3 regions of the Vibrio sp. QJM3NY_35 genome follow, and region 1 is predicted to be linked to each of the others. Evidence: predicted binding sites of a transcription regulator. Region 1 holds the regulator's gene; each other region holds the start of a gene.
The links. The regulator MetJ, encoded in region 1, represses methionine synthesis genes. The targets are predictions, from matches to a motif close to TTAGACNTNTANANGTCTAA.
Positions count from the first base shown of each region.

Region 2: metN (methionine ABC transporter ATP-binding protein MetN) is a predicted target of MetJ. The motif match lies at 7,804-7,823, and genes of this name have one in related genera.
Region 3: metK (methionine adenosyltransferase) is a predicted target of MetJ. The motif match lies at 4,821-4,840, and genes of this name have one in related genera.

Region 1 is NZ_CM173507.1:3,117,577-3,127,794, forward strand. It holds gene ppc (phosphoenolpyruvate carboxylase) at 1-1,543, shown strand, start outside; gene AC3CH3_RS14180 (PadR family transcriptional regulator) at 1,917-2,456, shown strand; gene metF (methylenetetrahydrofolate reductase) at 2,609-3,508, opposite strand; gene AC3CH3_RS14190 (bifunctional aspartate kinase/homoserine dehydrogenase II) at 3,785-6,196, opposite strand; gene AC3CH3_RS14195 (O-succinylhomoserine (thiol)-lyase) at 6,199-7,380, opposite strand; gene metJ (met regulon transcriptional regulator MetJ) at 7,589-7,909, shown strand; gene AC3CH3_RS14205 (malic enzyme-like NAD(P)-binding protein) at 8,076-9,365, opposite strand; gene rpmE (50S ribosomal protein L31) at 9,699-9,917, opposite strand.
Region 2 is NZ_CM173507.1:2,625,247-2,635,464, reverse strand. It holds gene AC3CH3_RS11820 (tetratricopeptide repeat protein) at 1-1,047, opposite strand, end outside; gene queF (NADPH-dependent 7-cyano-7-deazaguanine reductase QueF) at 1,106-1,951, opposite strand; gene syd (SecY-interacting protein) at 2,083-2,628, shown strand; gene AC3CH3_RS11805 (Zn-ribbon-containing protein) at 2,633-3,409, shown strand; gene AC3CH3_RS11800 (carbohydrate porin) at 3,812-5,017, shown strand; gene AC3CH3_RS11795 (MetQ/NlpA family lipoprotein) at 5,109-5,918, opposite strand; gene AC3CH3_RS11790 (methionine ABC transporter permease) at 6,000-6,683, opposite strand; gene metN (methionine ABC transporter ATP-binding protein MetN) at 6,673-7,707, opposite strand; gene gmhB (D-glycero-beta-D-manno-heptose 1,7-bisphosphate 7-phosphatase) at 7,915-8,499, shown strand; gene AC3CH3_RS11775 (MliC family protein) at 8,616-8,951, shown strand; gene treR (trehalose operon repressor TreR) at 9,043-9,987, shown strand; gene treB (PTS trehalose transporter subunit IIBC) at 10,193-10,218, shown strand, end outside.
Region 3 is NZ_CM173507.1:2,932,012-2,942,229, forward strand. It holds gene AC3CH3_RS13145 (phosphoglycerate kinase) at 1-1,150, opposite strand, end outside; gene epd (erythrose-4-phosphate dehydrogenase) at 1,317-2,366, opposite strand; gene tkt (transketolase) at 2,580-4,574, opposite strand; gene metK (methionine adenosyltransferase) at 4,932-6,086, shown strand; gene AC3CH3_RS13165 (DUF2189 domain-containing protein) at 6,455-7,252, shown strand; gene AC3CH3_RS13170 (SprT family zinc-dependent metalloprotease) at 7,332-7,832, shown strand; gene AC3CH3_RS13175 (endonuclease) at 7,930-8,661, shown strand; gene rsmE (16S rRNA (uracil(1498)-N(3))-methyltransferase) at 8,815-9,546, shown strand; gene gshB (glutathione synthase) at 9,556-10,218, shown strand, end outside.

The sequences.
Region 1 (10,218 bases):
TGGCATGGGCGTAATCGCAGACGGTTCTCTACTTGATACCTTGCGCCGCCTAAAAGCATTCGGTGTACACCTAGTTCGTCTCGATGTTCGTCAAGAAAGCACTCGTCACTCAGATGTACTGTCTGAACTGACTCGCTACTTAGGCATTGGTGATTACGACCAATGGAGCGAGCAAGACAAGATTGCTTTCTTAACCAATGAATTAAGCTCTAAACGCCCACTACTTCCTCGCGATTGGGAGCCATCTGAACAGGTTAAAGAGGTTTTAGACACCTGTAAGGTTATTGCTGCTCAACCTCGTGAAGCCTTCGGTGCTTACGTAATTTCTATGGCTCGTACCGCATCGGATGTGCTGGCTGTTCACTTGCTACTGCAAGAATGTGGTTGTCCGTACCGCATGGACGTGTGTCCGCTGTTCGAAACGCTAGACGACTTGAACAACTCAGAAGCAGTAATGAAGCAGCTAATGAGCATCGACTTGTACCGTGGCTTTATCCAGAACCACCAAATGGTGATGATCGGATACTCTGACTCAGCGAAAGATGCGGGCGTAATGTCTGCAGGCTGGGCTCAATACGATGCGATGGACAAACTGGTTAAGGTTTGCGACGAAGAAGGCATTGAACTGACTCTATTCCACGGTCGTGGCGGTACGGTTGGTCGTGGTGGTGCGCCAGCGCACGCTGCTCTTCTTTCTCAGCCACCTAAGAGCTTGAAAGGCGGTTTACGTGTAACTGAGCAAGGCGAAATGATCCGCTTTAAGCTTGGTTTACCAGACGTTGCTGTAAACAGCTTTAACCTTTACGCAAGTGCGATTCTAGAAGCGAACCTTCTGCCGCCACCAGAACCAAAACAAGAGTGGCGCGACCTAATGGAAGTGCTGTCTCAAGTCTCTTGTGAGGCTTACCGTAACGTGGTTCGTGGTGAAGAGAAATTCGTACCTTACTTCCGTCAAGCGACGCCTGAACTGGAGCTAGGTAAACTGCCTCTTGGTTCTCGCCCTGCAAAACGTAACCCGAATGGCGGCGTAGAAAGCCTACGTGCAATTCCATGGATCTTCTCTTGGAGCCAAAACCGTTTGGTACTTCCTGCATGGCTAGGTGCTGGTGAAGCCATTCAATACTCTGTAGACCAAGGCCATCAAGCGCTACTGGAAGAGATGTGTCGTGAATGGCCATTCTTCTCAACTCGTCTGGGTATGTTGGAAATGGTGTACTCGAAGTGCAACATGGAAATTGCGAAGTACTACGATCAACGTCTTGTTGACGAAGAGCTATTGCCTCTGGGTGAGTTACTGCGTGAACAGCTACAAAAAGACATCAAAGCGGTACTGAATGTAGAAAATAACGAGAACTTGATGCAGAGCGACCCTTGGGGGCTTGAGTCAATTCGCTTACGTAACATCTACGTTGAGCCACTAAACATGCTTCAAGCAGAACTGCTGTACCGTACTCGTAAGTGTGAAACACCACCAGCAGAGCTAGAAGAAGCGCTAATGGTGACGATTGCAGGCATTGCAGCAGGTATGCGAAACACTGGTTAATTAGTGATTCCCACTATAACCTGTTCAGCATTTATAACTAAAAAAAGAACAAAAGGTCGCCACGTGCGACCTTTTAATTTTTCAAAATAACCACTAACGAGTATTTTGTCAGTTTTTTGGGTTATTTTGTCCATGTATTCTACTTTATGCTTATTATTTAGATATACTACTGCTCCGCTGCGGAAGCACTCCAAAAAAATAATCTGCAGCAACTTGACCAATAAACTGGTCAACCTAGGTGATAAACGGCTTTGTAAGGTGACATAACCAACCGATGAGTTGGTGCTACTTAGACATAACCAATATAACGTGCCATTAGAAGCACACTTGTTGTTTAAGTATTTGTTTACTGTTTACCATTTGGATTTCAGACATGTCATTACCACACGTAATTCTAACCGTTTTAAGTACACGCGATGCTACTGGTTACGATATCACAAAAGAATTCTCCGCAAGCATTGGTTACTTCTGGAAAGCTAGCCACCAACAAGTTTACCGCGAGCTAAATAAAATGGCTCAGAACGACCAGGTAACTTGCGTGCTTGAGCCTCAAGAAGGCAAACCTGATCGTAAAGTTTACTCTATCACTGATGCTGGCCGTGGCGCGCTAGGTGAATGGTTTGAACAACCAACTGCACACCCAACCGTTCGTGACGAGTTCTCAGCTAAGCTAATGGCTTGCGCTGTACAACCTTCTGACGCTTACCGTGTACAACTTGCTGAGCTAGTAGAAGAGTCTCGCAAACTGGTTTCTCACTACCGTGAAATCGAAGCGGCTTACTACGCAACGCCATCAACTCTAGACAAGCAAGCACGCCTTGAGCGTCTTACTCTTCGTCGTAACCTACTTATCCGTGAAGCATGGATTGTATGGGCTGAAGAAGTACTGCTTGAACTTGGCGCTCTAGCTTAAGTTAAGCTAGAAGCTAGAAGCTAGAAGCTAGAAGCTAGAAAAGCAAAAGGCTTGAACTCTATGAGTCCAAGCCTTTTTTGTATCTATAGGATTTGAAATGTTACTGCCAGAGGCTTTTTACAAGTGCTTAGGCTTTACTTCTTAGACTTTGCTTAAAGCGCAGCGACTTGTGGACGAACACCTAGCGTATGGCAAAGTGCGTAAGTCATTTCTGCACGATTTAGCGTGTAGAAGTGGAAATCTTTCACACCTTCACGGCTGAGCGTACGAACCATATCAATCGCTTGGCTAGCACCTACTAACTGACGAGTAGTTGGATCATCATCCAAACCTTCGAACTGCTTTGCCATCCAGCCAGGTACTTTTACGTTGTTCATCGCTGCAAAGCGAGACGCTTGCTTAAAGTTAGAAACCGGTAAGATGCCCGGTACAATCTCAACATCCACACCAGCCGCAACACAACGGTCACGGAAACGTAGGTAGCTTTCTACATCAAAGAAGAACTGAGTGATTGCACGGTTAGCACCCGCATCCACTTTACGCTTTAGGTTAATAAGGTCAGATTGAGCGCTTTTTGCTTCAGGGTGAACCTCAGGGAATGCCGCTACTGAGATATCAAAATCGTGGCGAGATTTAAGTAGCTCAACCAAATCAGATGCGTACATCTCTGGCGCGCCGCCGCCTGCTGGAATGTCACCACGCAGCGCAACAATACTCTCGATACCATTTGCCCAGTAATCGTCGGCAATTTGAATCAGCTCTTCGCGACTCGCATCAATACACGTTAGGTGCGGTGCAGCCACTAGGCCGGTTTGGTTCTTAATTTCTTTAATGATTGAGTGAGTACGGTCACGTTCGCCCGAGTTTGCACCGTAAGTTACCGATACAAATTTTGGTTGAAGTGTTTTAAGGCGGTGAACAGAGTTCCACAGGGTCTCTTCCATCTTCTCACTGCTCGGTGGAAAAAACTCAAATGACACATTGATGTTGTCAGAAAGCTCAGCGATATTCTGATTTAAAGCGTCGATATGACTAGCGTGTGTGTATCCCATCTTACTCTCCCTGTGGCAAAAGCAACCACTAAAAACTCAAATCCTTAAACGACGTTTAGACGTCTATATGTCTGTAGAATGTATTGAATACGATTTAATGTCAACAGATCCATTATGAATTTTTCTCAAGTAGATCGTGAGTAAAACTCAAGTCGTTAGATGGGTCGCAAAGCAGAAATAATGTAGAAAAAAGGCTGAAAAACACATCGTGCTTTCAGCCTTATTTATCTTAGTGAATAGTATGCTATTTAGACACTAAACCAACCGATCTGAGTATCAGAACAGGCTAGACATTCTGTTTAGGTCAGATTGAATTGCACCAGCTGTGACTTCACGTCCTGCACCTGGGCCACGGATAACCAATGGATTATCTTTGTACCATTTGCTCTCAATCGCAAAGATGTTGTCGCAAGGCAACAAGTTCGCCAGAGCATGTTCTTTAGACAGTGCTTCAACGCCTACGGTTGCCTTACCGTTCTTCTCCAAACGCGCTACGTAACGCAGAACTTTCTGTTGAGAGTGCGCTTTCTCTAAACGCTCAGCCAGCTCTTCGCTCAGTACAGAAGCTTTGTCGAAGAAGTCATCCACAGATAGCTCTTGCAGCTCTGCAGGTACGAGCGATTCCACTTTTACGTTTTCAGGTTCGATATCCAAACCAGATTCACGCGCCAGAATCACCAGCTTACGCATCACGTCTGAGCCATCTAGGTCAGCACGAGGGTCAGGTTCCGTAAGGCCTTGTTGCCATGCTAAGTCAACCAACTCGCTGAACGGCACGGTGCCATCAAACTGTTGGAACAACCAAGACAACGTGCCCGAGAAAATGCCAGACAACGCAATGATGTCATCGCCACTTTCACGTAGGTCACGTACCGTGTGGTTAATCGGCAATCCAGCACCCACTGTCGCGTTGTACAACCAATGACGGCTGATCTTAGCGAAAGCATCTTGTACTTGATGGTAATACTCGCTCGATGCAGAACCTGCCACCTTGTTCGCCGAGATTAGGTGAATACCTTGTTGTGCGATTTGCAGATACTTTGCTGCAAGCACTGGGCTCGCAGTCACATCCAGAACCACTGCTTCGTCATAACCTTGAATAGAGCCCAAACGCTCTAACCAGTCGTTACCATTGTTAGCAATCGCTTCGTCGTCAAAGCGCTTACCTACCGAAGTCGCATCAATGCCTTGATCGTCGAACCAATAGGTTTGGCTATCAACCACGGCAACCAATTCAAAGTTCATTCCACGGCGCTTTTCAAGTTCCGCTTTTTGCTCAGCAAACAGGCTTAACCAGCTTGAACCAATATTGCCCTTACCACACAAGGCAATCGCAACACGCTTCTGCGCTTGGAACAGTTGAGAATGAATGCCTTTCACTAGACTTGATGTTTCACTCTTACGAATCACAGCCACCAAGCTTAAGCCTGAGTTCGCTTCTGAGATGAACTCAACCGGAGAGCTCTTAAGCTGCTGGTAGAAACCGTAGCAATGGTTCGGGTTCTTAGTCACACCCGCACCCACTGCAGCAATCAGAGAGAAACCTTCTTTTAGCTTAATCTCAGCTTCAATCGCATGGTCTTGGAGATATTCTAATGCACCACCAGCGATCTCTTCTGTGTAGGCAAGACGCAAACAGTGTTGATCCGGTTCAAGCTCATAAGCAAGCGGCTCAAGTTGAGCACGCTTAAGCCCTTCAAGCACTTCACTCTCTAGACGGTCGAAATCATGGCCGTGACCAAAGGTCAGTTGCACGATAAGCACTTCATCCAAAGAGGTAATAATTTTTGCGCCACGACCCGATGCCAATACACGCTCGATCTGTGTAGAGCCCGCTTCTGGCTGATAGCTGCAGCGTAAGCTTAAATCCATAGCACTTTGAGCCACAGGCTGTAGTGTTCGGCTGTGAAGCACTGGAGCGGCAAGACGAGCCAATTCGCTGGCTTCATCAAGGCGAAGTAGAGGCAATAGACACGCATCTGAAACCAGACGAGGGTCAGCGCTGTAAACGCCCGCCACATCACTCCAAATCGTCACGCGTTCAACTTCAGCCAAAGCACCAATCACGGTCGCTGAGTAATCCGAACCGTTGCGACCAAGCAGTACGGTTTCACCCTCGCAGTTCTGAGCCATAAAGCCCGTAATCACCACGCGGCAATGTGCATGCTGCGCCAGAGCTTCTTTAATCAGAGGGTAAGAACGTGCGCGGTCGACTTCAGGCTGAGCGCCCACTTCTGCACGTAAAAAAGCACGCGCATCTTGAGCAACGGCTTGTAAATCATGTTGGCACAACAAAGCCGCGAGTAGACGTGAAGACCAAACCTCACCGTGTCCAAGCACTTTTGCTTTTTGTGCTTCGCTCAAGGGAGCCGTTAGCTCACCCAAAGCGGTAAATTCTTGTTGAATGGTTGCAGTAAGTTGTGCGGCTGATTCACCCTCAAGCAGTGCTTCAATCAGATCGAGTTGGAACTGACGAAGTGCTTGTAGGCATTCATGGGCAATACGACCATCTTTGTCGAGCGCTTCAACAAATTCAATTAAACGGTTGGTTGTTTTGCCTGCTGCCGATACCACCACCAAATCAGATGCTGATGAGTATTCTCTAAGAATGTTGACCACGCGTTGGTAACATTCAGGATTCGCTAAACTGCTGCCACCAAATTTATGTAGCTGGCGAAAGGTTGCCATTATTAACCCTCCCCTTCAGCGATAAAGCGCTGTGTCTTTTCAAACGCTTGCTTGAGGTCATCGATTAGGTCTTCTGCATCTTCAAGGCCAACAGATAGACGCAGTAGTTGCTGAGAAACACCCGCTTCTGCTAATGCTTCTTCGCCCATCGCGCGGTGAGTCATAGACGCAGGGTGACAAATCAGGCTTTCAACGCCGCCCAATGATTCTGCCAAAGAAAACAGCTCTAACTTATCAACAAAGTATTTAAGCGCCTCGAATGAGCCCGAAAACTCAAAGCTGAGCATTGAACCAAAGCCAGACTGCTGTTTCTTCGCAATATCATGACCTGGGTGTTCAGGAAGACTTGGGTGGTAAATAGTGCCTACTAAATCTTGTTGCTGCAGAGATGCCAGAATTTCACGTGAGCTTTCTTCGTGAACTCGCATACGCGCACCTAGCGTACGAATACCACGTAGAGTCATGTAGCTATCAAATGGTGTGCCGGTCGCACCAATACAGTTGCCCCACCATGCTAGCTCTTCAGCGTGCTCTTCCGTTTTCGTGACGACAACGCCACCAATAACGTCCGAGTGTCCGTTGATGTACTTAGTGGTTGAGTGGATAACAAAATCCGCACCCAGTTCTAAAGGCTTTTGGAACACAGGAGTCAAAAACGTGTTGTCGACAGCAACCAGAGCACCAACCTCTTTCGCTTTACGGCAAGTTTCTGCAATATCAACCACACGAACCAGTGGATTCGATGGTGTTTCGATTAAGATCAACTTTGGCTTAAGCGCGATCGCCGCATCCAGCGCGGCTTGATCCGATTGATCAACGAACAGAACTTTGAAGTCACCTTTTAGCGAGCGAGTGTTAAACAGACGGTACGTACCGCCGTAGCAGTCGTGCGGTGCAATAATAAGATCATCGCCGCCTAAGAAAGCCGAAACCCATAAGTTAAGCGCCGAAGTACCGCAGTTAGTCACAACCGCGCCTTTGCCTGATTCAAGCTCAAACAGTGCCGTCTCTAATAAACCGCGGTTTGGGTTACCAGAACGGGTGTAATCGTACTTTGGCACTTCACCAAAAGCGGGAAACCCATAGTTAGTCGAAAGATAAATGGGTGGGACAACGGCATGGTATTGCGTGTCTGACTCGATACCAGTACGTACTGCGATTGTTGCTGGCTTCCGGCTGCTCATAGGTGCTTCCTTACAAGTTTTGCGTCTGAGAATCACAGCTGCTTGTCGGCATTTTGCGGCTGTGTTAGATATATGTTATTCACTTTACTTTCATAAACGTGAGACGTCAACACTTCTAGACGTCTATATGTCTTTGCTTATGGCAGTAAATCCCGCTAAAATCACCACTATTAATTTATTCTAACAACTAAAGTGATGAAGGTACGCAATGGCCGACTGGAATGGTGAATACATAAGCCCATATGCTGAGCATGGAAAGAAAAGCGAACAAGTAAAGAAAATTACAGTTTCTATCCCTCTAAAAGTGTTAAAGGTTCTTACTGACGAGCGTACTCGCCGCCAGATTAATAACCTACGCCATGCAACAAACAGTGAGCTACTGTGCGAAGCCTTTCTACATGCGTACACAGGCCAACCACTACCAACGGATGAAGACCTTCGTAAAGACCGCCCAGACGATATTCCTGCTGAAGTGAAAAAGCTGATGACAGAGATGGGTATCGAGTTCGAAGCGTTTGACGAAGAATAAAAACAACTCAGTCACTGCCTTCATTATTGATTCGCTCTAGCTGAACCTTATTTATCACATCGCGCATAGCTTTTTATGATTGCGCGGTGAATGATAGACATAAAAAAACCGACTCCAGATGAGTCGGTTTTTTATTATTCTTTTTGGCTCAATAGAGCAACAGCTATTAAGCCATATAGTTAGCAGGCATCTCGATACGAGCTACGCCAGATTCAACAGCCGCTTCCGCAACTGCTCGTGCTACGCGAGGAAGTAGACGTGGGTCCATTGGCTTAGGAATGATGTAACCCTTACCGAACTCCAGTGCAGTCTCGCCCGCAGCTGCTAGTACTTCAGCTGGAACTTCTTCTTTCGCCAGTTCACGAATCGCTTTAACCGCTGCTAGCTTCATTTCATCATTGATTTCGCTCGCACGCACGTCTAGTGCACCACGGAAAATGAATGGGAAACAAAGTACGTTGTTTACTTGGTTAGGGTAATCACTGCGGCCTGTACCCATGATTAGGTCAGAACGAACTTCGTGTGCAAGCTCAGGCTTGATCTCTGGATCTGGGTTTGAACATGCAAACACAACAGGCTTATCAGCCATCAACGTTAGTGCTTCAGCAGGCAGTAGGTTAGGACCCGATACACCCAAGAATAGGTCAGCGCCTTCGATAACATCTTCAAGCGTTCGCTTGTCAGTGTTATTTGCGAACAGCTCTTTGTATTCATTTAGGTCATCACGACGAGTGTGAATCACACCTTTACGGTCAAGCATGTAGATTTTTTCACGCTGAGCGCCACACTTAATCAGTAGTTCCATACAAGCAACCGCCGCTGCGCCAGCACCTAAACAAACGATCTTACACTCTTCAAGTTTCTTACCTTGAAGCTCGATCGCGTTCAGCATACCCGCTGCCGTTACAATCGCTGTACCGTGTTGGTCATCGTGGAATACCGGCACATCACAACGTTCAATCAGGCGACGTTCAATCTCAAAACAGTCTGGTGCTTTGATGTCTTCTAGGTTAATACCGCCGAATGTATCTGCGATATTCGCAACCGTATCAACGAACTCATCGATTGTGCGGTGTTTCACTTCAATATCGATAGAATCTAAACCAGCAAAACGCTTAAACAGGAGCGCTTTACCTTCCATTACTGGTTTAGAAGCAATAGGACCAAGGTTACCTAGGCCAAGAATCGCTGTACCGTTAGAGATAACAGCAACCATGTTGCCTTTACCTGTGTACTTATAGACGTTATCAACGTTCTGTGCGATCTCGCGAACAGGCTCAGCCACGCCTGGGCTGTATGCAAGTGCTAGGTCTTCTGTAGAGTTTGCAGGCTTCGTCAGTTCTACGGCAATTTTGCCTGGAATCGGGAACTCATGATAATCAAGAGCTTGCTGACGGAATTGTTCTTGAGGTGATAATTCTTGAGAGGATTGAGCTTGGCTGCTGTCTTCAGACATAGGTGTAGGTTCCTAGGATATTATTATTTGGGGGATCTTGTTCATGTTAATGGATGTACTTCAAAGTTCCTAGGTGGTTGAAGCCTCTGTCTCATTAAAAAACGAGATTTCACTACTAATAAGACCAGTGAGCAGTTGAAATTACTATCGCTTGTTGAACTTTCGTGCGGAATTTTAGTGGTGAATGATAAGCAAGGAACTGCCCTGCAATAGAATAAAGAGGCAACTTATCGTTAGGTGAGATGGATACTTGAATGGAAGTCAGTAATTTTACAAATTGCAGGCAACAAAAAAGGACACCGAAGTGTCCTTTTTATGTCTAAATAGCGAGAATTACTTCTTGCTAGAAAGAGCACCGAAACGCTTGTTGAAGCGATCAACACGGCCGCCAGTATCTACGATACGTTGCTTACCAGTGTAGAACGGGTGACATTTGTCACATACGTCTAGGTGGATTGATTCTTTTGCTAGCGTTGAGTTGAACTCAAATGTGTTGCCGCAAGAACAAGTAGCAGTAACTGCTTTGTATTCTGGGTGGATTCCAGCTTTCATGGGATAACCTCAAGTAGGCCGTGTCGCTATACGATTCTAAGCCGCACACCACACGTAGTTTAAAAAAGAAATAAAGACACCGCATTCGCACAAAAGAGTGACGAAGCCATACCTTTAAGGCGCAGTATAGTAATGAATCTATAAGGCAGGATCAACTGATTTGATACATTTTTCACCAATTGTGTCTTTATTTCCTTTTTAAGCAGAAGCGTTGATTGAAATTTGGGGATGAAGCTGCCTCCATGCGTTAGCTTGCCCTCTCTCATTCAAACTGCTCCTCGAATTTAACCGCCTTATCCTT
Region 2 (10,218 bases), 490 kb from region 1:
CTGTTCTGCTAGAGGGTAGTTATAAAGGCGTAAGTAGGTTGCCGATAGACTTAGCCTGATATCAATGACTTGGTGGATGTCTCGGTCAGTACTCTCGTGATCTAGAACATTGAAAAAGTGTACAAGGGCTAGGTTGTATTTACCTTGGAAGAAGTACACATCACCCATCTTTTTAAGCACTTGTGCTAATACTGGGGAGTTTTCAAAGTTGTCGTAAAAATCAGCGGCTTGAGATAGGTGTTCTAGTGCTTTATCGAGTACTTGTCGCTCAAAGAAAAGCTGCGCCAGTAAGCGGTTTACCTTAGCCAAACGAGAGCTTAAGTTGCCTTCTACCGACTTCCAATAGCCATACAACAACTCAGATAGCGCGTGGTTGTACTCTTTGTGGTTCAGGTAAAACTCACCAACCGAGATGTGGTAGTCAATGGTGACTTTTTCAGAGTAACGTTGGTCGAGATAGGTCTTCGCTTCTTGGTAGAACTTTTCCGCTTCATCGATCTTGTTATCATAAGAGGCGATATCGGCTTTCAGCATGATCAAACGATAGGTGATGCCTTCCGTTAAGCGTAAGGTTTTATTCACCGACTCTAGGTTTGTTTCAATATTGGCCAGTTCTGCCTTTGCTTTGGCTGACTTTCTGTCACTTAGCCAAAGTAAGCGTACTTTTAGGATTTCTAGATCCAGTTTTAGGTAATCAAGCTTATAGGTTTTCGCGAGCTCAGAGGCCTTGTCGATGTGTTGAATTGCAATGCGAATGTTGCCAAGGTTGTACTCGGCTTTCGCTAAGATTTTGTAGGCATCAATGCTGCTGTTTGGCGTTCGAATTGAAGAGTCTGTCTCTTCGCGAGAAATCGCCGAAGGGCTTTTCTCGCGTTGATCAGAAAGGACACGCAGCGTTAGGTAGCTGTTGGCCATTTGTTTTGCTTGGCTCGGCTCGATCTCAACCAAGTTATTGGCTTCATTGAGTAGCGCCGACGAATAAACTGACGCATTGACCGATGTGCTTAAGCTTAAAATAAATAGACTAACAACGTATAACCAACGCATTTCAATGTCCCTTTAAAGATTTGGTAGGTTCAAATAAGTGTGGGTGGTTCTCGCCTGATTATTGGCGAGCCATACGCTTATTGTGGCTTGGTCTATCTTGCTCTGTTGAACGGTATGGGTTGATATCCAGACCACCACGACGTGTGTAACGTGCGAATACAGTTAGCTTCGAAGGTGCACAGTATTTCATGATGTCAGTGAAGATACGCTCAACACATTGTTCGTGGAATTCATTGTGCTCACGGAAAGAAACTAAATAACGTAGCAGAGCTTCACGGTCAATTTGCTTACCAGAATATGCGATCTCAACGCTGCCCCAATCCGGTTGATTTGTGATCAAACAGTTCGACTTCAATAGGTGACTATGCAGTGTTTCTTCAACGTCTTGTTCGCCAGCAGCGCCTTCAAGCAATGATGCTTCAAAGTCGTAGCTAGTGATTTGGATGTCTTGGTTATCGATACAGTCACCTTCCATCGTCACGATAGGTTGGTTGGTGTAATCGGTTACAGAGTTTACATTCACAATCACCGTTTCGCCTGCACATGCCGACAAATCTTGGGTCAGGCGCTCAGTGACTTGATCCCAGTTTTCAAATTGAGTCTGGTTGTAGCTGTTCAGGTACAGCTTGAAAGATTTTGATTCAATTAAATTTGGGCTGGTTGCTGGGATGAAAACTTCACCGACAGCCACTTGTGGTAGGCCATTGGTGTTCAGCCACGAAAGCTCGTACATCGTCCAAATATCATGACCAACAAAAGGCAGCTCGCCGTTTAGCGCAAGATCATCGCGATTCAGGCTACGAGGCACTGGTTGCAATAAACTTGCATCGTATTGGTTAGAGTACTCAGTTTTTTGGCCAAGGGTTAAACCCGCTAGCTCTTTTGCGTCAGAATATTTGCTCATACTTTCGTTTCAAATTCGATTAGAATGGGGTCGATTTTACTGAATCCCCCTTACCCTGTCATTAAGTCATCGCTTAATCAGCGCGGAAAGGGCTCGGATTCTATTTATTATTTTGTGTTTAGGAGATTTTCATGACTCAACGTGCTCAAGACGCACTACTTTCTTTTAGTCAGCGATACGTTGACGCGTGGCAGCAGCAACACCAAAGCTTACCTCGTAATGAGGAGTTGGTGGACATCGTATCGCCATGCGTAGAAGAAAAGAGTGGCGATGCCGTGTTGTGGAAGCACTATCCACGTGAGCAATTCGCGGATTTCACCAACGTTGAAACCGGTATTGAGTTGACTCTGCATGAAGACATCAAGACTTTCTACGGCGCACAATTCAGCGCAGATATGAACGCAACTTTCGATGGTAACGAATTGACTCTGTTACAGATTTGGAGTGATGAAGACTTCGAATGCCTGCAAGAAAACATTTTAGGTCACCTAGTAACTCAGCGTCGTTTAAAGCTAAAACCAACGGTTTTCATTGCCGCGACCGATGCAGAGCTGGATGTTATCTCTATCTGTAACCTAACAGGTAACGTGATTTTGGAGCGCTTAGGCACCAAAAATCGTGATGTACTCGCCGAGACATTGGCAGAATTTTTAGAAAAGCTACAACCAGCGGTATAAATAGATGTACGTACTAGAACTTCAATTTGAGTGTTTTGATAACACAACGGTAAGCGCTGTCGACAAGGCTGTTAATGGCTTAATGGATGCACTTCGTTATAACGGACAAGTGTTAGGTCGTGAGTTCCCAATCGTGATGGGCGATGGTGAGTTCTATGTTCGCGTTGTGTGCCCGGAGCAAGACAGTTTGCACCCGCGTAATCATTCAGACTTTGTGAAAGTGTGTTTTGATCGCTTGTCTAACGCGAGCCTACTAGCGCCTAAAATGCGTTTGCTAGGTCGAGATCTGAACTCAGAAGAAGTGGCAGAAGATGAGACGCCAAGCTGGCAGGTGTTATACACGACATTCGTGCATACCTGTTCGCCGCTGCGCAGTGGCGATAGTTTGCTGCCAATCCCTTTGTATCGCAATCCACCTACCTTCAATGGCGACCATAAAGCCGTATTGAAATGGCAGACAGAATGGCAAGCCTGTGATGAAGTGCAAATGGGTGGGGGTTGTCGCGCTGAACATGCAACGCTAACCGAGATCAGTGACACTAAGAGTGTGCTGTTTAAACGCGGTTGGGGTCTAAGAGGGCGCATTGAATATCTGACTAAGGTTCCAACCTACTACTACTTATACCGTGTCGGTGGGATCAGCCTGAAAGATGAAAAAGAGCGCAAATGCCCGCAATGTGGTGGTGAATGGCTGCTTGATGCACCAATCCACGATATTTTCTATTTCAAGTGTGATGATTGCCGATTGGTGTCAAACATCTCTTGGGATCACCTGAAGTAGTCTTTTTGTGGTTATTTAAGCGTCATGCTTTAGATATCGGAGCGCTATTTAGTGCTCCGATATTTTTTTCTTTTTATATTAAATGTTTAGCACCTTGTATCATCCCCGATGCCGTGACTTCGTTACCTGTCTTAGCTCGATCTTTATTACTCTCTTATCGTTACCCTTTTCCCCTTTAAATACGTACAGAACGTGATATTCAGCTCTTTCTGTAGCGCCAATATATTCATTGAAATAATCCAACACCCATCAACTTTCAGTTACTTCAATAGTTAGCCTGATCACAATAATCAATCAGTTCTCTTTCAATTTATATTCTGCTTAATATAAATGGGATCGATCCCATGGGAATGTTCCCATTTTTAAATAATAACCTGATTCTAGATCTGAAAGGAATGGACGATGAAACTGTTACCTATTGCTGCTGCACTCTCTACTGCTTTACTTACCCCTAATTTATACGCTGATGAAACCACGCCATTGGAGTTCAATGGTTACATGCGCGGAGGCGTTGGCCTGAGTAATGAAGGCGGCTCAAACAGCAAGTGGGAGGTGAGTAAAGTTGGCCGACTCGGCAACGAAAATGACCTGTATGGTGAGTTTGGCTTTAAGAAAGAGGTGTATGCTGAGGACGACGTTTCATTTTTAGTTGATTCCATGTTGTCGTACTGGCAAGGCCAAGATGAGAATGCCGCGGATAAAAGCGTGGATGTGGTGCAATTGAATGTTCAGGCGGTGGGGCTTTTTGAAGATAAGGACATTGGGATTTGGGCGGGTGAGCGCTACTACCAACGTCATGATGTGCACATCGTTGATAATTACTACTGGGATGTAAGTGGTATTGGTGCCGGCGTTGAACACATCAACCTAGGCCCTGGTAAATTATCGGTGGCTTTGATTCAAGACACGGTGACTGGCGATGTGTTTGATGGCAAAGAAACGACGGCCATGATTGCTGATATACGTTATGCAGGCATTCCATTGTGGAACAATGCGGATCTTGAGGTCGGTATTGATATGAACTTCGCCAATGAAAAGCAAGGTCAAACGGTGGATGCGGATGACAGCGTAATGCTAACGGCGAGCTTGAATCAAAACCTATCAGGCGGTTTCAACAAAACCATTCTGCAGGTTGCTAACTCTGGTTATGCCGAGCAGATGACGACTTTTGGCACGGGTAAAGGCATTGTTCGAGATGCAAACAACAATGACGCCGATGGCTTCCGTTTGATTAACTGGGGCGTGCTTGCGATTGGCGAGAATATTGAGTTTGGCCACACTGTGCGTTATGCCGCGTCAACCGGTGTGGGTGCTAATAATAGCGATGATGACTCTTTCAGTGCCGTCATTCGTCCGCTTTATAAGTGGGACAAACGCATGCGTACCATTCTTGAAATTGGTGGTTTTGTAGAAACGATTGATAACAAAGATGGGGCAGGTGGTAAATTCACCATCGCTCAGGCTTGGGTTCCACAAGTGGGTTTCTGGTCTCGTCCTGAATTCCGTATCTTCGCTACTTATTTAAATGATGCTGAAAACGACAATGCCTTCGGTGAAGGTAAAAACAGTGAAATGAGCGTTGGTATGCAAGTGGAAGCTTGGTGGTAAGTCGACCTTCCTGGTAAATCCTAACCAATAAAAAGGGGCTGACGTTATGTCAGCCCCTTCGGGTATCTATACAGTGCTGCAGTCTAGTTGATTACCAACCTTTAACTACGCCACCTTGGAAGATATCAGAAGCTGCGTTGTACACTTCTTCAGTTTGGTAAGCTTTAACGAAGTTTTGTACGTTTTCAGCGTTTAGGTTGTCTTCACGAGAAACGATTAGGTTTACGTAAGGAGAATCTTTGTCTTCAACGAATACGCCATCTTTTTGTGGAGTCAGGTTGATAGAGCTTGCGTAAGTTGTGTTGATGATAGATAGAGCAACATCATCAAGAGAACGTGGCAGTTGAGCTGCGTCTAGTTCAACAATCGTTAGGTTCTTAGGGTTACCAACGATGTCACGAACTGTTGCTAGAAGACCAGCACCTTCACGAAGCTCAAGAAGACCTTGTTGCTCAAGAAGAAGTAGAGAGCGACCTAGGTTTGTTGGGTCGTTTGGTACAGCAATACGAGCACCGTCTTGGATTTCGTCTACCGATTTCACTTCTTTAGAGTAACCCGCAATAGGGTAAACAAACGTGTTACCAGCGATAGTTAGCTTGTAGCCACGGTCAGCCACTTGCTGATCTAGGTACGGTGCGTGTTGGAATGCGTTGATGTCGATAGAACCATCATCTAGAGCTGCGTTTGGTGTTACGTAGTCTGTGAAAGTTACTAGCTCAACATCTAGGCCGTATTTCTCTTTCGCTACTTTAGCTGCCACTTCAGCAACTTGAGCTTCAGCACCTGCCATTACGCCAACTTTTACTTTAGAAGTATCCACTTCTTTATCACCACAACCTGCTAGAACTAGCGCGGAAGCTGCTGCTGCGATAGTTAGTAAACCTTTAAGGCTAAATTTCATAATAATCTCCTTTTAATAAATCTATTTAATTTGGTTCAGACGACTCTTGTCTTAGATAGTTTGCGTTTTAACGCTGAGTCTTTATCTGTGGTCAACGCGGCGAACTAATGAATCACCGATTGATTGAATAATTTGTACTAGCACAATCAACATCACTACCGTTACAGCCATGATGGTCACATCGTAACGGTGGAATCCGTAACGAATCGCGACATCACCTAGACCACCACCGCCTACAGTACCTGCCATTGCCGAGTAGCTCACCAGCGTCACTAGCGTAATCGTTACTGAGTTGATAATAGTCGGTAGTGCTTCTGGAAGCAGAACCTTATTGATGATTTGTGTTGGTGTTGCGCCCATCGATTGAGCTGCTTCTACTAGACCTGTTGGTACTTCAAGTAGTGCACTTTCGATAAGTCGAGCTACGAATGGGATAGCGCCAATTGTCAGTGGAACAATCGCTGCTGTTGTACCGATGAAGGTACCAATCAGCATCTTAGTCAGTGGGATAATCGCAACCATCAACACTAAGAAAGGCACTGAACGACCGACGTTCACAATCGCACCTAGAATCTTGTTTACTTTGGTGTTCTCTAACAGGCCACCTTTTTTAGTCGTGTGTAGAATCACGCCTAGTGGAATACCGACAGCGAAGCCTACAATGCCAGCGACAGCAACCATGTAAAGCGTTTCGCCTGTTGCGCCTAATAGAAGGTTACCGTTAAGGCTGATCCAGTCAGCAATCTCGTTGAAACTAAAGGACATAACCAAGTACCTCTACTTTTACATTGTTGTCGCGTAGGAATTGGATAGCAGCATTATCATCTGCTTCATTACCGAACAGCTCAGCGACCATCATGCCGAACTTTACACCGCCGGCGTAATCAAGGTCAGAGCTTAAGATGCTGACATCGATATTGAATTTGCGGGCAATCTGAGTCATCAGTGGAGCATCGACCGTAGCACCAGTAAACTCGAGGCGTACCAGCGGGTAGCTACTGTTTACGCGAGTCTCTTGCAAGCGTGCTTGGTAATCTTCAGGAATCGTCAGATCCAAAGTTGAGCGAATAAACTGATGTGCTAGCTCTGTCTTAGGGTGAGCAAAGATGTCACCGACTGTGCCTTTCTCTACCAATTCACCGCCGCCAATGATCGCGACTTCATGACAAATGCTTTTAACTACATCCATCTCGTGCGTAATAAGCAGGATGGTGATGTTCAGCTTGCGGTTGATTTCACGCAGTAGCTCAAGAATCGATTGAGTGGTCGCAGGATCCAATGCGCTGGTCGCTTCGTCACATAGCAGTACTTTCGGATCAGAGGCCAGTGCACGAGCAATCGCCACACGTTGCTTTTGACCGCCACTGAGGTTTGCTGGGTAGGTGTCACGCTTATCGGCAAGGCCAACCAGTTCAAGTAACTCACTTACTTTCGCTTCAATAATCGCTTTATCTTTACCAGCAAGTTCTAGAGGCAGTGCTACATTGTTAAATACAGTACGAGAAGACAGCAGGTTGAAGTGCTGGAATATCATGCCGATGTTACGGCGCGCTTCGCTAAGTTCTGATTTGCTGAGTTTTGTTAGGTCGATACCGTCAACAATCACTTCACCAGAGGTCGGAGCTTCCAACATATTTACACAACGGATTAGGGTACTTTTGCCTGCACCTGAAGAGCCGATGACTCCAAAGATTTGACCTTGAGGAATGTGGAGGTTGATATCAATTAAGGCATTGATTTCTTTAGTGCCTTGATAAAAAACCTTGTTGACTTGATTCACTTTAATCATAGAGAAACCCGTGCAGGTAGAACAGAATAATATGTCGATAGCTCGCTCGATTTACAGACGATGCTATGGTGTTCTATGATCTAAGTCAATAGATATTTTTACGTCTAGACGGCTAAACGTCGATTGTATGGCTAAGCTGGAAACAAATCGTTAACGAACGCAAAACTAAATAGATAGTGATGAAGCAAATAAAGCGTGTAATAATTAATGATTAATAGAGAGTTGATAGAGAAAAAAATTTTGTCTAAACCTGCTGTTTTTTTAGATCGTGATGGTGTGATTAACGTTGATCACGGCTACGTACATGATGAGCATGACTTTGAATACATCGACGGTGTGTTTGAAGCGGCGAAAGCGTTTAAAGATATGGGCTATTTATTGGTGCTAGTGACTAACCAGTCAGGCATTGCTCGTGGCATGTTTAGCGAAGACCGTTTTCTTTCTTTAACGCAGTGGATGGATTGGAACTTTGTTGATAATGGTGTCGAGCTCGATGGCATTTATTACTGTCCTCACCACGCTGAGCACGGCATTGGTGACTACAAGCAAGATTGTGAATGTCGTAAGCCAAAGCCAGGCATGTTCATTTCTGCTCGTGACTTTCTGAAGATTGATATGGCTAACTCTGTGATGATTGGCGATAAAGCTGAAGACATGATGGCAGCAGAAGCCGCAGGTGTTGGCACTAAAGTATTGGTAAGAACCGGTAAGCCAATCACTGAAAAGGGTGAAGCGCTAGCTAGTGTGGTACTTGATAGCATTAAAGATGTACCTGCTTTCTTAAAAGGCTAAGCGTTTATTTGTCACTAAGGTATTTACCTATCACTAGGCACTTACTTATCAATAAGGTTTTCCTAACCTGAGACTAAACTAAGTGTCATTGACTATATAAAGATGAGGAACGAAGTATGAAAGCTATGTTGGTAGCATCTCTATGTACGGTAGCATTGGTCGGGTGCTCTAAATCAGCAGCCCCTGATAGTGCAGCATCGGATAATCAATTCGTGACTTATCAATGTGAGTCTGACGTCTCGTTTGATGTGGCTTACCTTAGTAATGAAAAAGCAGTATTACGTTTACCTGATAACGAGTACCAATTGACTCAAGTACCGGCAGGTTCAGGAACCAAATACATCCTAGATGATGGCACTTCAGAGATGATTAACAGCATCACTTTGCGTACTAAAGGTGACGACGCACGCCTCGAACTTGGCCGTGTGGTCTATCGTAATTGCCAAAAGTAAGTCATAGTAAGAACTGCTATAATTTACAAACAGTTAAGTGAGGGAACCTACCCTCACTTTTTCTTCCCTTCCCTTTAACGTTAGACTTTTTATGAGCAAAAAACTTACTATTCTCGATATTGCTAAGCTGTCCGGTGTTGGTAAGTCAACCGTATCTCGCGTTCTGACCAATGATCCTAAAGTGAAACCTGAAACCCGTGAAAGGGTGGAAAGAGTAATTCAAGAGTCTGGGTACACGCCTTCAAAGTCTGCGCAATCGATGCGAGGTGGCAGCCAAAAAGTCATCGGCGTGATCATTTCTCGTTTAGACTCTCCCTCTGAAAACAAAGCCGTTAGCACCATGCTAGCTGAATTGTATCGAGCGGATTACGATGTGGTGATCATGGAAAGCCAACTCGACAGAGACAAAGCCAACGAGCACCTTCAGGTTCTTAAGCGTCGTAATGTGGATGGCATCATTGTGTTTGGCTTTACGGATTGTGATATTCCCGCAATCGAAGCGTGGGAGCACAAGGCCGTGGTTATTGCTCTGGATACCGAGAACGTAACGTCGATTAACTACGATAACCAACAGGTGATCAATAGTGCGTTAGCGCATCTGTCGGATCAAGGGATCTCAGATGTCGGCTTTATTGGTGTTGATCCTAGCGATAAATCAACCGGTGAGCTGCGTCTTAAGGCTTATCTCGATTGGTGCGAAAGCACTGGAGTGATTGCGAACTATCGTACTGGTCAGCTTCATCATGAAAGCGCTTATCAGCTGGTGGATGAGGTACTGACTCCTACAACTCAAGCACTTGTTTGTGCCAGTGACACATTGGCTCTTGGCGTGATCAAGCGTCTTCAAGAACTACAACGTGAAGATGTGGTCGTAACAGGCGTTGGTGGTAATGATCTTCTCTCTTTCTTGTTCCCTCGCGTCTTTAGCATTGACCCTGGCTACCAATCTGCAGGTAAGCTAGCGGCTAATCTATTGATCTCTCAGCTTTTAGGCAATTCAGAGATCTCTCATCACACCCAATCTCCAATTCTATAATCCACCCAATTAAGCGAAATCGAACCGCTTAGATTAAAATTAGAGTGTGATCTCTTTCAATTAATGGGACTGTTCCCATTTTAATTTATCATTCATGAGGGCATTATAATAACCGTAATTGGGAATGTTCCCATAAATCTAAGTCTTGAGTGGTTATCGCTGCATGGTTTAGATGAGTAATTGAATGAAACCAGGGTGGGGTAGTATGAGTAAGATAGCGAAGCAAGACGT
Region 3 (10,218 bases), 190 kb from region 1:
GCTCTTCAAGCATTGCTACTGCAGGAAGTACTTTACCTTCAACGAATTCAAGGAAAGCGCCACCGCCAGTAGAGATGTAAGAAACATCAGCTTTGATACCGAACTTGTCGATAGCAGCTAGCGTGTCACCACCGCCTGCTACAGAGAAACCTGCAGACTCAGCGATTGCTTTAGAGATACCAGCTGTACCCGCTTCGAAGTTCTTGAATTCGAATACGCCTACAGGGCCATTCCAAAGGATAGTTTTAGCGTTGCCGATAATTTCAGCTAGTGCCGCAGTTGAATCTGGACCAAGGTCGAAGATCATGTCGTCATCTTGAACTTCAGAAACGTGCTTGATTTCAGCTTCTGCGTTTTCGTCGAATGCTTTAGCACATGCAACGTCAGTCGCTACTGGGATAGCACACTCTTTCATTAGCTTCTGAGCAGTTTCAACTAGGTCCGCTTCGTATAGAGACTTACCTACGTTGTGGCCTTCTGCAGCGATGAATGTGTTCGCGATACCACCACCAACAACAAGCTGGTCAGCAATTTTAGAAAGAGATTCTAGAACGGTTAGTTTAGTAGAAACTTTAGAACCACCAACGATAGCCACTAGTGGGCGAGCTGGGTTGTCCATTGCTTTACCAAGCGCTTCAAGCTCAGCAGCTAGAAGAGGGCCAGCACATGCTACAGGAGCGTAAGTACCAACGCCGTGTGTAGAAGCTTGAGCACGGTGAGCTGTACCGAATGCATCCATTACGAAGATGTCGCATAGTGCAGCGTATTGCTTAGAAAGTGCTTCTTCGTTCTTCTTCTCGCCTTTGTTAAAGCGAACGTTTTCAAGAACAACAAGTTCACCAGCGTTTAGCTCAAGGCCGTTTACGTAATCTTTAGCTAGTTTAACTTCGCAGTCTAGTGCGTCGTTTAGGTAGTTAACTACAGGAGCTAGAGAGAACTCTTCGTTGTATTCGCCTTCAGTAGGACGACCAAGGTGAGAAGTAACCATTACCTTTGCGCCAGCTTCTAGGCAAAGTTTGATAGTTGGTAGAGATGCAAGGATACGTGCATCTGAAGTTACTTTACCGTCTTTTACTGGTACGTTTAGGTCAGCACGGATAAATACGCGTTTACCTGCAAGTTCCAGGTCAGTCATCTTGATCACAGACATGATTTGTCCTCTCAAATTTAAATAAATATAAAGTTTTGGAAACTCAGCAACCCTGCTAAGCCTATAAATTATTCAACTGGTAATTCTTTCACTACTAATAATATGTGGACTCTTAGTATTTATTTCAAGCTAAAAAATAAATAATCCGCACATTTGCTTCTAGGTCTTACTTCTTGCCTTCAGAAGCTTGCATTGCAAGAACCGTATCCAGCATTCGGTTCGCAAAGCCCCATTCATTATCACACCACACTAGCATTTTAACTAAGTGGCCGTTGCTCACTCGCGTTTGTGAACCATCAACGATTGCGCTATGGGGATCGTGATTAAAGTCGATGGAAACGAGCGGCGCTTCAGTATAGTCAACTATATTGTGTAATGTACACTGGGATGCATTAACAATGGTTTGATTTACGTCATTAACTTTCACATTTGCATTAATTGTGACACTTAAATCCATCGCTGTTACGTTTACCGTCGGCACACGCACAGATATAGCTTCAAATTTGTTGGAAAATTTCGGGAAGATTCTTTCAATACCTTTATGCAACTTGGTATCGACAGGAATGATCGATTGGCTTGCTGCTCGAGTACGACGCAAGTCGCTGTGATACGCATCGATAACTTGTTGATCATTCATTGAAGAGTGAATAGTCGTAATCGTACCGGACTCGATGCCAAAGGCGTCATCAAGAACCTTAATGATAGGGACAATACAGTTGGTGGTGCATGAACCATTGGAAACGATTCGGTGGTCAGCTTCGATGGTGTCGTGATTCACACCATAGATAATGGTGTTATCGAGGTCATTGGCACCAGGGTGAGAAAACAGTACCTTTTTCACGCCAGCAGCGATGTGCGCGAGGCCGTCATCTCGGCAACCATAAACACCGGTACAGTCGAGAACAACATCCACCTCAAGGTCACGCCAAGGCAACAGATCAATATCAGCAAGATGTAAGATACGAATGGTATCAAACTCACCCTTGTCTTCAGCACCAATGCCATGATGGACATAAATGTGCTCTTGATCGTTAGAGATTTTCTTACCGAAGCGGCCGTGACTGGTGTCGTACTGCAATAGGTGAGCCATAGCGTCAGGCTGAGCAAGCTCATTGACAGCTACTACTTTGATTTGTTGGCTTTTGCCACTTTCATAGACAGCGCGTAATACATTACGCCCTATTCGTCCAAATCCATTTATCGCGACTTTTAGCATAGTTCCGTACATCTAACCAAAATTTCGTGCAACAGATGATAACTGAATCCTGCCCAAAAGGCATTACTTGAATAACTCAGCTTGTTCATGACAGATTGATCTGTTGCTTATAGAGATGAGTCTAGGAGAAACAAATCCCAGAGACAAAAAACCGAGCTCAGCGCTCGGTTTTTTTATTCATTTCATTGTTAGCACTAAGCTAGCAATCAATGATTAAGCAAGAAGCTCTTTCGCGGTGTTTACTACGTTTTCAGTCGTAAAGCCGAACATCTTGAATAGTTCGCCTGCTGGTGCAGATTCGCCGAACGTTGTCATACCGATGATCTTGCCACCAAAACCAACGTACTTGTACCAGAAGTCAGCGATGCCAGCTTCTACTGCGATACGTGCAGTTACGTCAGATGGAAGTACAGACTCACGGTATTCAGCATCTTGCTTGTCGAACGCGTCAGTTGCAGGCATAGATACTACGCGTACTGCTTTACCTTCAGCGGTTAGTTGTGCAGCAGCTTCAACTGCAAGCTCAACTTCAGAACCAGTTGCAATGATGATTAGCTCTGGCTTACCAGCACAATCTTTCAGGATGTAACCACCCTTAGCGATGTTAGCTACTTGCTCAGCGTTACGATCTTGTTGTGCAAGGTTTTGACGAGAGAAAATTAAAGATGAAGGACCATCTTTACGCTCAATAGCCAGTTTCCAAGCAACTGCTGATTCAACTTGGTCACATGGGCGCCATGTGCTCATGTTTGGCGTCAGACGTAGAGAAGCGATCTGCTCAACCGGTTGGTGAGTAGGACCATCTTCGCCTAGGCCGATAGAGTCGTGCGTGTAAACTTGGATGTTCTGAACTTTCATTAGAGCAGCCATACGCATTGCGTTACGCGCGTATTCCATGAACATTAGGAACGTTGCGCCGTATGGTACGAAACCACCGTGCAGAGCGATACCGTTCATGATAGCCGTCATACCGAATTCACGTACACCGTAGTGGATGTAGTTACCAGTGAAGTCAGTTGCTTCAAGAGACTTAGAACCAGACCACATAGTTAGGTTAGAAGGCGCAAGGTCAGCAGAGCCGCCCATGAATTCTGGAAGCATTTGACCAAACGCTTCTAGTGCGTTTTGAGATGCTTTACGTGAAGCGATGTTTGCTGGGTTAGCTTGAAGATCAGCAATGATTGCGTTTGCTTTCTCTTCCCACTCAGCAGGAAGCTCGCCGTTAGTACGACGTTTGAATTCTGCTGCTAGCTCAGGGTAAGCCGCTGCGTATGCGTCAAATTTAGCATTCCACGCTGCTTCTTTCGCTGCGCCTGCTTCTTTTGCATTCCACTCAGCTGCGATATCCGCTGGGATTTCGAAAGGACCGTGTTCCCAACCCAGTGCAGCTTTAGTTGCTGTGATTTCATCAGCGCCTAGTGGAGCACCGTGACAGTCGTGCGTACCTGCTTTGTTTGGAGAACCAAAACCGATGATAGTTTTAGTACAGATAAGAGTTGGACGAGGGTCTGCTTTAGCCGCTTCAATCGCTGCATTGATAGCGTCAGAGTCGTGACCATCTACCGCTGGGATTACATGCCAGCCGTAAGCTTCAAAACGCTTAGGTGTATCGTCAGAGAACCAACCTTCAACTTCACCATCGATAGAGATACCGTTGTCATCCCAGAAAGCAACCAGCTTACCAAGACCAAGCGTACCTGCTAGAGAACATGCTTCGTGTGAGATACCTTCCATCAGACAGCCATCACCCATGAATGCATAAGTGTAGTGGTCTACGATGTCGTGGCCTTCTTTGTTGAACTGAGCAGCAAGCGCTTTCTCAGCCATTGCCATACCAACAGCGTTAGTGATGCCTTGACCTAGAGGACCAGTCGTTGTCTCGATACCAGGAGCGTAACCGTACTCAGGGTGACCTGGAGTCTTAGAGTGCAGTTGACGGAAGTTTTTCAGGTCTTCAATTGAAAGCTCGTAACCTGCAAGGTGAAGCAGAGAGTAAATCAACATTGAACCATGGCCGTTAGACAAGATAAAACGGTCGCGGTCAGCCCACTCTGGGTTTGCTGGGTTGTGGTTCAAGTGGCCACGCCAAAGAACTTCAGCGATGTCAGCCATACCCATAGGTGCGCCTGGGTGGCCTGAATTTGCTTGTTGAACACCGTCCATGCTAAGTGCGCGGATTGCATTGGCTAGATCTTTACGAGAAGGCATGTCTGCTCCTGAGTACATAAGCGATTTAAAAAAGAGATAATTGCTAAAGTTTTCATTTTTATTAGCGCGGGTATTCTCTCAAACGACTATTGCGACTGCAAACGTTTTACTGGCATTTTAACGGTCATTTTTCGCAATTTTCGAACATTTACATCACTTGGCAGTGGCTTATCTCAATCGATACGCAAACGATTAGTTATGACATATCATAAAAAAGAGCTTGTAATTCGACCGTTGGAATTTAGAATAGCCGTCTAGATGTAGAAACACCTACAAAATATACTGTATTTAATGGCGGCGCTTCCTAGCTTGCGACGCCATAAACTATTTACACCAAAAACTAAAAGTGGAGCTCTCATGGCTAAGCACCTATTCACTTCTGAATCTGTTTCAGAAGGCCATCCAGATAAAATTGCAGACCAAATCTCTGATGCTGTTCTTGATGCCATCTTGGAACAAGATCCAAAAGCACGTGTTGCTTGTGAGACTTACGTTAAAACCGGCATGGTTATGGTTGGCGGTGAAGTAACAACGTCTGCATGGGTTGATATCGAAGAAATCACTCGTGAAACAGTTCGTGAAATTGGTTACGTTCATTCTGATATGGGCTTTGACGCAGACTCTTGTGCTGTACTAAACACAATTGGTAAGCAGTCTCCAGACATCAACCAAGGTGTTGATAAAGCCGATCCTAAAGATCAAGGCGCAGGCGACCAAGGTATCATGTTTGGTTACGCGACTAACGAAACACCAATCCTAATGCCAGCTCCAATTACTTACTCTCACCTTCTTGTTAAGAAGCAAGCTGAAGTACGTAAGAGCGGCAAGCTTGACTTCCTTCGTCCAGATGCGAAATCTCAAGTTACGTTCCAATACGACCAAGGTAAGATTGTTGGTATCGACGCAGTTGTTCTTTCAACTCAACACTGTGATTCAGTAACAACACCTGACCTACGTGAAGCGGTAATGGAAGAGATCATCAAGCCAGTACTTCCTGCTGAGTGGATCAATAAAGACACTAACTTTTTCATCAACCCAACCGGCCGTTTCGTAATCGGTGGCCCAATGGGTGACTGTGGTCTAACAGGTCGTAAGATCATCGTTGATACCTACGGCGGCGCAGCTCGTCACGGTGGCGGTGCATTCTCTGGTAAAGATCCATCAAAAGTTGACCGTTCTGCAGCTTACGCAGCGCGTTACGTTGCGAAAAACATCGTTGCTGCTGGCATGGCTGACCGTTGTGAGATTCAACTGTCTTACGCTATCGGTGTTGCGGATCCAACATCTATCATGGTTGAAACGTTTGGTACTGAGAAAGTAGCTCACGAAATCATCATTGAAGCAGTTCGTCAAAACTTCGACCTACGTCCATACGGTCTTCAAGAAATGCTGAACCTTCTTCAGCCTATCTACAAAAAGACGGCTGCATACGGTCACTTCGGTCGCGAAGAGTTCCCTTGGGAAGCGACGGACAAAGCAGCAATCCTTGCGGACTTCGCTGGCCTAAAATAATTTAGCCACTGCGATTTGTTTCTTTAAAGCCCTTACTTCTTAGTAAGGGCTTTATTTTTATGTACTTACCAAACCTTCCCCTGCTAGAACACCCTGTCCAAGTCTTCTTTACCGTTAACCACTTAGTATAAAAATCCGCTGATAATTTGTGTTTTCTAGCACTACTGACAATAGTTAAGGTAACTCCTAGGCGATCAAGCTCACATTTAACTCAAATTAATTCAGTCTGATAACGCTCGTTAAATGTACGCAAGAACAATAACTGGGATGACAAAGAGCAGTTTAGCTCAACACCATAACGCTCTCGTAAGCGATACTTCAGAGCCTTGTGGAATTATAACTAGGACGTTATTTAACTAGGGGGATCTATGCCTCGTACCGTGCACCCATCCGAACTACACGATAAGAAACACAAGGTCAGCGATCAGGATTACGCTCGCACCATTCCTTGTAACCAAGTAAGCATATCCGCCCCATTCCACTGGTTATCGCTTGCACTGCATGACTTAGTGAAAATGCCAATAATCAGCGCGTTTTACGGATTGTGTTTCATGGCTGCGGCCATCGCCATCGTGCAACTAGTCCAATGGCAAGGAACACACCTAGTCGTCATGCCAAGCTTGATAGTCTATATGTTGATAGGACCCTTTCTTGCTCTAGGCCTATATGACGCAAGCTGGGAAAGAGAGAAAGGACATTCCCCAAGTTTGTTCCACTCAATGAAAGCAATTACTCGCAACTCCACCCACCAATGGGCCTTTGCGATTGTGTTAATGGTTGCAATGATCTTTTGGGTGCGGATTGCTGCGTTATTGCATGCGCTCTACCCTTCCGTACAAGGAGCACCATTAAGCGAGTTTGCACCATTCCTGATTACGGGTTCAGTGATTGGGTTGGTTATCGCTAGCCTGATATTTAGCATCTCAGCATTTTCGATTCCATTAATGATGGAAAGACGTGTAGATGTAATGAGTGCCATTTTTACTAGCTTCAACGCTGTTAAATCAAACATCCCTGCGATGGTCGTTTGGGCTGGTATCATTGGTACAGGTATCTTAGTCGGCTTCGCGACCTACGGTGTCGGTATGATTGTAACGATGCCATTACTTGGTTACGGAACATGGCATGCTTACCACGAAGTCATCAAAAAGAAACATCACGCTTAAATCGTTTCACGATCGATGAGCAATGTTATGATGAGGCCTTAGCTTAAACGCTGAGGCTTTTTTTTGGAGTTAACAACGCTTGTCTTACACCCCGCAACAACATCGAGTAAATAAGAAACTGGGCGAATGCCTAGCTATTGCTAATCAACACTTTTCTCGTGAATTTCCATGCCCAACCGTCACTTACAAGTTAAGAGGAAAGGCAGCGGGAAAAGCCTACCTCCAGTTAAACGAGATAAAACTCAACCAAGTACTATTCAGCGAAAATGAAGACGCCTTTATTAGCGAAGTCGTGCCTCATGAACTCGCACATCTGATCACACATCAGGTCTTCGGACGAGTTAGGCCCCACGGGAATGAGTGGAAATACGTGATGGAAAAGGTATTCAATGTACCGGCCAGAACCACCCACAGCTTGGAGATCACCTCAGTTCAGGGAAAAACCTTTGAGTACCGCTGTGATTGCACTACTTATCCCCTGTCGATTAGAAGACACAACAAAGTCATCCGTAACCAATCAACGTATCGTTGCCAACAATGTCAGCAAACCTTAGCTTTTACCGGCCTTCAATTGAGCTAAGTCTTAATCTCACAAGGTAACGCGAATAAATGTAATAGAGAGAACTAACATTTGAGTGCTAGACTGTTGTTTATCATACTTTCATCAGTCTTTTTCCATGCAAAAAACCACTCAAAAAGCATTTGGCCTATCGGTGCCTTTCTACTTATCAATAGTATTTGGCCTACTGGTAACTCAAAGCGTTTTCGCCGCTCCACCAAGTTCCTTCTCCAAAGCAAAAAAAGAAGCCGTGAAGATTTATCTCGATCACCCGACTTCATTTTATTGTGGTTGTGACATTACTTGGAAAGACAAAAAGAAAGGTATCCCCGACCTCGATGGCTGTGGCTATCAAGTCCGAAAACAACAAAAGCGGGCGAGTCGAATTGAGTGGGAACACGTGGTTCCAGCTTGGCAATTTGGCCACCAGCGTCAGTGTTGGCAAGATGGTGGGCGCAAGAACTGCACTCGCAATGACAAAATATTCAAATCCATGGAAGCCGACCTTCACAACCTAACTCCGGCCATTGGCGAGGTTAACGGTGATCGCTCCAACTACAACTTCAGTCAGTGGAATGGCATGGATGGTGTCAGCTATGGTCAGTGTGAAATGCAGGTCAACTTCAAGCAGCGTAAAGTTATGCCGCCAGACAGAGCAAAAGGCTCTATCGCACGTACTTATCTTTACATGAGCCAAGAGTATGGTTTCAAACTATCTAAGCAACAAACCAACCTAATGATGGCGTGGAACAAGCAATTTCCTGTCGACAAGTGGGAATGTACTCGTGATGAGCGAATCTATGCCATCCAAGGTCATCACAACCCATTTGTTTACCCTGCTTGTAAATAACGTCGCTCGTACAATCAACATTCCTAACTATCTCAAACAAGAGTTTCAGAATTGCCCCTGAAACTCTTGCTCTACCCTTGTTTTTTCGACTAAAAGCATCCATGTTAGGCAGAGACAAAATACCCAAATGAACATATTTATAGGTTTACCAGCATGAGAATCCCTCGTATCCATCACCCAGAACGCATTCATCAGTTAGGTTCACTCGCTTTAGGCGAAGATGCCGCGGGTCATGTTGGTCGTGTCCTCCGCATGAAAGAAGGCCAAGATGTTCTTCTATTTGATGGCAGTGGCGCTGAATTCCCTGCGACGATAGCTGAAGTATCAAAGAAGAATGTCACCGTTAATGTTACTGAACGCATCGAGCGCAGCAGCGAATCTCCATTAGACTTACATTTAGGCCAGGTGATTTCACGTGGCGACAAAATGGAGTTCACGATTCAGAAATCGGTAGAGCTTGGTGTGAACACCATTACCCCTCTAATTTCAGAGCGCTGCGGCGTTAAGCTTGATACAAAACGCTTCGAGAAAAAACTCGCACAGTGGCAAAAGATTGCTATCGCGGCGTGTGAACAGTGTGGTCGTAATACCGTTCCTGTGATTCGCCCAATCATGCAGCTTGAAGAGTGGTGTAGCGAACCAAGTGAAGCGTTAAAGCTAAACCTGCACCCTCGTGCAAAATACTCAATTAATACTCTTCCAGAACCCATCAGTAAGGTGCGCCTATTGATTGGCCCTGAAGGTGGACTGTCCGCTGAAGAAATAGGCATGACAGAACAATATAAATTTGAAGAGACGCTACTCGGCCCACGTGTACTTCGTACCGAGACAGCAGCTCTAACTGCAATTACTGCCTTACAAGTCCGTTTTGGCGATCTAGGCTAGGAGAAAAAAATGATCAAACTTGGCATCGTAATGGATCCAATTTCATCCATTAACATCAAAAAAGACTCTAGCTTTGCCATGATGCTTGAAGCTCAGCGTCGTGGTTACGAAATCCATTACATGGAAATGGACGACCTACACTTAGATCAAGGCGTAGCCATTGCTGACACTAAGGTTGTAGAACTAAAAGAAGATCCAAACGGTTGGTATGAATTCAAGTCAGAACAGACTATCGCGCTATCTGATTTAGATGCAGTATTAATGCGTAAAGATCCTCCGTTTGATACTGAGTACATTTACGCGACTTACATTCTTGAGCGTGCTGAAGAGAACGGCGCACTGATCGTAAATAAACCACAAAGCCTTCGCGACTGTAACGAGAAGTTGTTCACGGCTTGGTTCCCAGAACTAACACCGACAACCATCGTGACTCGTAAAGCGGAAAAGATTAAAGAATTCCGCGAGAAGCACGGTGATGTGATCCTTAAACCACTTGATGGGATGGGTGGTGCGTCAATCTTCCGCGTGAAGGAAGGCGATCCAAACGTATCGGTGATCATTGAAACGCTGACTAACCACGGTCAAAACTACGCAATGGCACAGACTTTTGTTCCTGACATCAGCAACGGTGACAAGCGTATTCTTGTGGTTGACGGTGAGCCAATGCCTTAC